Regions from separate parts of the Franconibacter pulveris genome, predicted to be linked through region 2. Evidence: riboswitches for the same ligand, from Rfam matches in the RefSeq annotation. Region 2 holds a riboswitch; the other holds the start of a gene.
What was found. Region 2 has a riboswitch for thiamine pyrophosphate ahead of thiB (thiamine ABC transporter substrate binding subunit). Riboswitches for the same ligand answer to the same signal wherever they lie in the genome.
Positions count from the first base shown of each region.

Region 1: another riboswitch for thiamine pyrophosphate. It lies ahead of thiM (hydroxyethylthiazole kinase); the one in region 2 lies ahead of thiB (thiamine ABC transporter substrate binding subunit).

Region 1 is NZ_CM165555.1:3,159,239-3,162,442, reverse strand. Features, by position in the region: gene ACU4F7_RS14950 (putative T6SS immunity periplasmic lipoprotein) at 1-143, shown strand, start outside; gene ACU4F7_RS14945 (hypothetical protein) at 232-966, shown strand; TPP riboswitch at 1,259-1,355, shown strand; gene thiM (hydroxyethylthiazole kinase) at 1,390-2,178, shown strand; gene thiD (bifunctional hydroxymethylpyrimidine kinase/phosphomethylpyrimidine kinase) at 2,175-2,975, shown strand; gene fbaB (class I fructose-bisphosphate aldolase) at 3,120-3,204, shown strand, end outside.
Region 2 is NZ_CM165555.1:737,107-740,310, reverse strand. Features, by position in the region: gene sgrR (HTH-type transcriptional regulator SgrR) at 1-1,091, shown strand, start outside; TPP riboswitch at 1,127-1,227, shown strand; gene thiB (thiamine ABC transporter substrate binding subunit) at 1,260-2,243, shown strand; gene thiP (thiamine/thiamine pyrophosphate ABC transporter permease ThiP) at 2,219-3,204, shown strand, end outside.

The sequences.
Region 1 (3,204 bases), 2.3 Mb from region 2:
TTTATGTACCGAAGGGTGAGTGTCTTCCTCTATTCGGATTTAAGTTTACGTCTGGCGAGCGGTATAACTTCGCGTATGACGTCCAATCTGATAAGTCAGAATCACATTTAGTCACCGCTGAACTTTCTTATCCTAAAGAATAGGGGGCAAACTGCCCCCTTATATTCATGTCAACACACGTACGTGATCAAGCAAGCGTATAATGCGCGTATATCTCTCTTAATGTGTAACTTGGCGAAATACGCTGTAGAGGAAGCTGGTGAACATTTACAACCGCCACCAGAAAGACGAAAGCACAAAAGAGCATCAATAACTATACTTGCTGTTTGCGAAACAAAATGCACTTTATCTGCCCTTCAAAAGATTTTCCAGGAACATTTAAAACAAATTATCCACCGCATACCCGGTGAATTTATCTTCGCCACTAACAGGGATAAATCCATGTGTCGGTTTACTACGATAGGTGACGACATTCTTTCAAAGTCTGCCCGTGGTGAACGAGTTTCAATGGCTTCCTACGGGCTAAACTATTACCAGCACATGCACAATGCTGTGTTTCTTGGGTGTAGTAATCTGGATCACGATTTCCAGGGTAAATGGCGGCAGTATGCAGAGCTTAACGGATGGGACATTGAAGGATTTGAAAAGAAGCAACGTGCCGCGATGAATTACGAACGGTGCTATCAGTTTATTAGCCGTACCTCTGTACGGAATGCCGATACGAATCACCCTCTGGTTTTTGTTGTGCCAGATCTGGCTACTGCTGAATATATCAAAGAACATTATTTCCTTGGTGCAAAGGTTGAATGTCTCAACTTTGGTAAAGTGAGAAAGAAGCGAGATACAACGAAAGGGGATATTACCCGTGCAGAAGTTCAGAAGCATAAAGCCATTGGGCTTAAACCAAAAGATATTGCCGAATTGATGGATATGAATATTAAAACCATAAGACGAAATTGGAACTAAGAGATTTGCGTATTATTACCGCACTATACTGGTATCTGCTGTTCCTTTTTATCTGGGATGTAATCCGCACCGTTGAAAAACGTAGAAAATCAGAACGCAAAGCCGAATCTCAGGATACCTGAGATAATGGCTTATATAACAAAGGAGCTTAACGGTTCCTTTTTTCGTTTCTGGGGTGAGGTACAAACTGAGGTACAAGGTGGGGTACAGCGTGAAGAAGCGATAACCGGAAAGGCTAGCTTGCAACAGCAAGTCACTTCCCCTAAGCTGGCAAAAAGTATAGAGATTCAATCTACATGACTCGGGGTGCCCTTCTTTGTGAAGGCTGAGAAATACCCGTACCACCTGATCTGGATAATGCCAGCGTAGGGAAGTCAGATGCCTGCCCGGTATCCCTTCTTTTAAGCCTGGCAGGAGAGCGTGATGCAACCTGACCTGCTGTCCGGCCCGCAAGCGGCCGCGGTTTTAACCCAATTTCGTACCCGTTCCCCGCTCGTTCACTGCATGACCAATGAGGTAGTGCAAACCTTTACCGCAAACGTGCTGCTCGCCCTTGGCGCGTCGCCGGCGATGGTCATTGAGCCTGATGAAGCCGCGCAGTTTGCTCGTCTTGCCGACGCCCTGCTGATTAACATCGGCACGCTTACCCGCGAGCGGGCCGGGGCGATGCTCGCGGCTATCGAGAGCGCAAACCAGGCGGGCCGTCCCTGGACGCTTGACCCGGTCGCCGTCGGCGCGCTCGATTTTCGCACCGGTTTCGCCCGCGAAGCGCTGGCGCTGCGCCCGGCGGCGATACGCGGCAACGCCTCTGAAATCCTCGCGCTGGCGGGGGAGCGCGGCGGCGGACGTGGCGTTGACAGCATGCATCGCGCAGAAGCGGCGCTAAACGCCGCGCGGGAACTGGCCGGGCGCAGCGGCGCGGTGGTCGCCGTGACGGGCGAGGTGGATTATGTGACAGACGGCGAACGCACGCTGGCAGTACGCGGCGGCGATGTGCTGATGACGCGCGTTGTCGGCACCGGCTGCGCGCTTTCCGCCGTGGTCGCCGCCTGCGCGTCGCTGCCCGGCAGCCAGCTTGAAAACGTGGCGGCAGGCTGCTGGATGATGAAGCGCGCTGGCAGCCTGGCGGTGACGCGCTGCGCCGGGCCCGGCTCGTTCACGCCTGCTTTCCTCGACGCGCTTTACCAGTTGAATGAGGAGGGCTGCGCATGAAACGCATCAACGCCTTAACTATCGCCGGCACCGACCCGAGCGGCGGCGCGGGCATCCAGGCCGATTTGAAAACCTTTTCCGCGCTGGGCGCTTACGGCTGCTCGGTCATTACCGCGCTGGTGGCGCAAAACACCCGCGGCGTGCAGTCCGTTTACCGTATCGAGCCTGCGTTTGTCGCCGCACAGCTTGATTCGGTGTTCAGCGACGTGCGTATCGATACCACCAAAATCGGCATGCTGGCGCAAAGCGATATTGTGGAAGCCGTGGCGGAGCGGCTGTCGCGCTATCAGGTGAAAAACGTGGTGCTGGATACAGTAATGCTGGCGAAAAGCGGCGATCCGCTGCTCTCGGCTGAAGCGGTGAAAACGCTGCGCGAGCGTCTGCTGCCGCACGTGTCCATTATTACGCCGAATTTGCCGGAGGCGGCCGCCTTGCTTGGCACTACACATGCGCGCAATGAGCAGGAGATGCATCAGCAGGGCGAGGCGCTGCTCACGCTGGGCTGCGAAGCGGTATTGATGAAAGGCGGGCATCTGGACGATGCGGAAAGTCCCGACTGGCTGTTTACCCGCGAAGGCGCCCGCCGGTTTACCGCGCCACGCATTGTTACCAAAAATACGCACGGCACCGGCTGCACGCTTTCCAGCGCATTAGCGGCGCTGCGTCCGCGCTATCCATGCTGGGAAGAGACCGTGGCGGCCGCGAAAACGTGGCTTTCGCAAGCGCTCGCGCAGGCGGACACGCTGGAAGTCGGCGAAGGCATCGGGCCTGTTCACCATTTTCATGCCTGGTGGTGAAGCGAGCCAGCAGAATGAACTGAAAAACTTCTTTCGTATGGCAATTCTTGCTGTTCAGTATCATGATGATTCTGCCCATGATTGCGTGGGCGGGAACCATCATGCCGACGGGTATGGAGCCCGTCGAAATTACGGGAGAGAGTTATGACAGATATTGCGCAGTTGCTCGGCAAAGATGCCGAAAGCCTGTTACAGCATCGTTGTATGACTATTCCGGCAGATCAGCTTT
Region 2 (3,204 bases):
TTCATCATGGTCGCGAACTCGATATGCTCGACATTATCAGTTCGCTTGAGCGCATCAACACGTTGCCGCTTTATTCGCATCTCTCCCATGTCGTCTCCCCTACTCCGTGGACGCTTGATATTCATCTCAGCCAGCCAGATGAATGGCTGCCCTGGCTGCTGGGCAGCGTAGCGGCGATGATCCTGCCTCGCGAATGGACAACCCTGCCCCATTTCGCCAGTAAACCGATCGGTACCGGCCCGTATGCCGTGGTACGTAATAACAACAATCAGCTTAAGATCCATGCTTTTGATGATTACTTCGGCTACCGGGCGCTGATTGATGAAGTGAATTTTTGGGTATTGCCGGATATTGGCGACGAGCTGGGCGGCAGCGTTCAGCTTGAAGGCCCCACCGGCGGCGAGAAAGCCGTTGAAAGCCGCCTTGAAGAGGGATGTTACTACCTGCTTTTTGACTCACGCTCTCCTACGGGCGCAAATCCGCAGGTGCGTCAGTGGCTGAGCCACCTGCTCTCTCCGGTCAATTTTCTCTATCACGCCGCAGAACACTATCAGCGCTACTGGTTCCCCGCTTACGGCTTGCTGCCGCGCTGGCACCATGCGCCGCGAACTGCCGCCGTTGAGCGCCCCGCAGGCCTTGAGAACCTAACGCTGACTTACTATCGCGACCATATCGAAAACCGCGCTATCGGCGCTATCCTGGCGACGTTGCTCGCCGAACAGGGCGTAAACGTAGAGATAAACGAGGTGGACTACACTGAGTGGCATCAGGGTGAAACGGTAAGCGATCTGTGGCTGAACAGCGTTAACTTTACGTTGCCGCTGAATTTTTCGCTGTTCGCCAACCTTTATGAAACGCCGCTGATGCAAAAATGCGTGCCGCTGAACTGGCAGCAGGATGCCGAAAGCTGGCGCGCCGGGGCGCTGGATTTGCCGACCTGGTGTAAACAACTGCTTGAAAGCCAGCACCTTTTGCCGCTCGTGCATCACTGGCTGATTTTGCAGGGGCAGCGCAGTATGCGCGGCCTGCGTATGAACACGCTGGGCTGGTTTGACTTTAAATCCGCCTGGTTTGCGCCGCCGGAGCCGTAACCCTTTCGAAACATTCAGCAAATCATTACAATGAACCGTTCTCAACGGGGTGCCGCACCGCTCGTGCGCGCTGAGATAATACCCGTCGAACCTGATCCGGATAACGCCGGCGAAGGGATTTGAGGCTATCGCTCAAAATCCTTTGCCCCCTATGCTCAAAGGTGCAAAGTGCTTAAAAAATGTCTCCCGCTGCTGGCGCTGGTCGCCGCGCCCGTTTTCGCCAAACCCGTTCTGACCGTTTACACCTACGACTCCTTCTCCGCCGACTGGGGCCCGGGCCCGAAAGTAAAAAAAGCGTTTGAAGCCGACTGCGGCTGTGAGCTGAAGTTCGTGGCGCTGGAAGATGGCGTATCGCTGCTTAACCGCCTGCGTATGGAAGGCAAAAACAGCAAGGCGGACGTGGTGCTGGGGCTGGATAACAACCTGCTCGAAGCCGCCGCCGCCACGAAACTTTTTGCACCGAGCGGCGTAGCGGCGGAGGCCGTTAACGTGCCGGGCGGCTGGAAGAACGACACGTTTGTGCCCTTCGATTACGGCTATTTCGCCTTCGTCTACGACAAAAACAAGCTGAAGAACCCGCCGAAAAGCTTAAAAGAGCTGGTGGAGAGCGATAAGAAATGGCGTGTCATTTATGAGGATCCGCGCACCAGCACGCCGGGCCTTGGCCTGCTGCTGTGGATGCAAAAAGTGTATGGCGACAAAGCGCCGTCAGCCTGGCGCGCGCTTGCGGCGAAAACGGTCACCGTTACCAAAGGCTGGAGCGAAGCGTACGGCCTGTTCCTGAAAGGGGAAGGCGATCTGGTGCTGAGCTACACCACCTCGCCCGCTTACCACCTCATTGAAGAGAAAAAAGAGAATTACGCCGCGGCTAACTTCAGTGAAGGTCATTACCTTCAGGTTGAAGTGGCGGCCCGCACCGCCGCCAGTAAGCAACCGGCGCTGGCTGAAAAATTCCTGAAGTTTATGGTTTCGCCCGCCTTCCAGAGCACCATTCCCACCGGGAACTGGATGTATCCGGTAACCGATGTCCCGTTGCCGGAAGGCTTCAACGCCCTGCAAAAACCGCAAACATCGCTGGAATTTACACCGCAGGTCGTGGCGCAACAGCGCACGCAATGGATTAACGAATGGCTTCGCGCCGTCAGCCATTAATTCCCGGCTGGCTGTGGCCGGGGCTGCTCGCCGCCCTGCTGATGGCGGCGGTCGCTCTGGCGGCGTTCTCCGCGCTCTGGCTTAACGCCCCGCAAACCGATTTTCCGGCGCTGCTGCAGGACAGTTATCTGTGGCAGGTGGTGCGCTTCTCCTTCTGGCAGGCGTTTCTCTCCGCCCTGCTCTCCGTCGTGCCCGCTATTTTTCTCGCCCGCGCGCTCTACCGCCGCCGCTTTCCCGGCCGCAACGCGCTGCTGCGGCTTTGCGCCATGACGCTTATCCTGCCGGTGCTGGTCGCCGTTTTCGGCATCTTAAGCGTCTATGGCCGCAGCGGCTGGATAGCCGCGCTTTGCCACCAGCTGGGCGTGGAATGGCGCTTCTCGCCCTATGGGCTGCAGGGCATTCTGCTGGCCCATATTTTCTTTAATATGCCGATGGCGACCCGTCTGCTGTTGCAGGCGCTGGAAAATATTCCCGGCGAGCAGCGCCAGATTGCCGCCCAGCTCGGCATGCGCGGCTGGGCCTTTTTCCAGCTCGTTGAATGGCCGTGGCTGCGCCGGCAAATTCCCCCCGCCGCCGCGCTGATTTTTATGCTCTGCTTTGCCAGTTTCGCCACGGTGCTGTCGCTTGGCGGCGGCCCGCAGGCAACCACCATTGAACTCGCTATTTATCAGGCGCTGAGCTACGACTACGACCCGGGACGGGCGGCGCTGCTGGCGCTGGTACAGATGGCTTGCTGCCTTGCGCTGATGCTGCTAAGCCAGCAACTCAGCAAAGCGATACCGGTTGGGGCGACGCACCTGCGCGGCTGGCGCGACCCGCAAGATTCCCGCTTAAGCTGGTTTACCGATAGCCTGCTGATTTTTCTCGCTATGTTATTACTGTTGCCGCCGCTGCTGGCGGTGGTAGCCGATGGGCTCACGGGCAGCGCGGGCGAGTCGCTTTTTCAGCCGGCGCTGTGGCG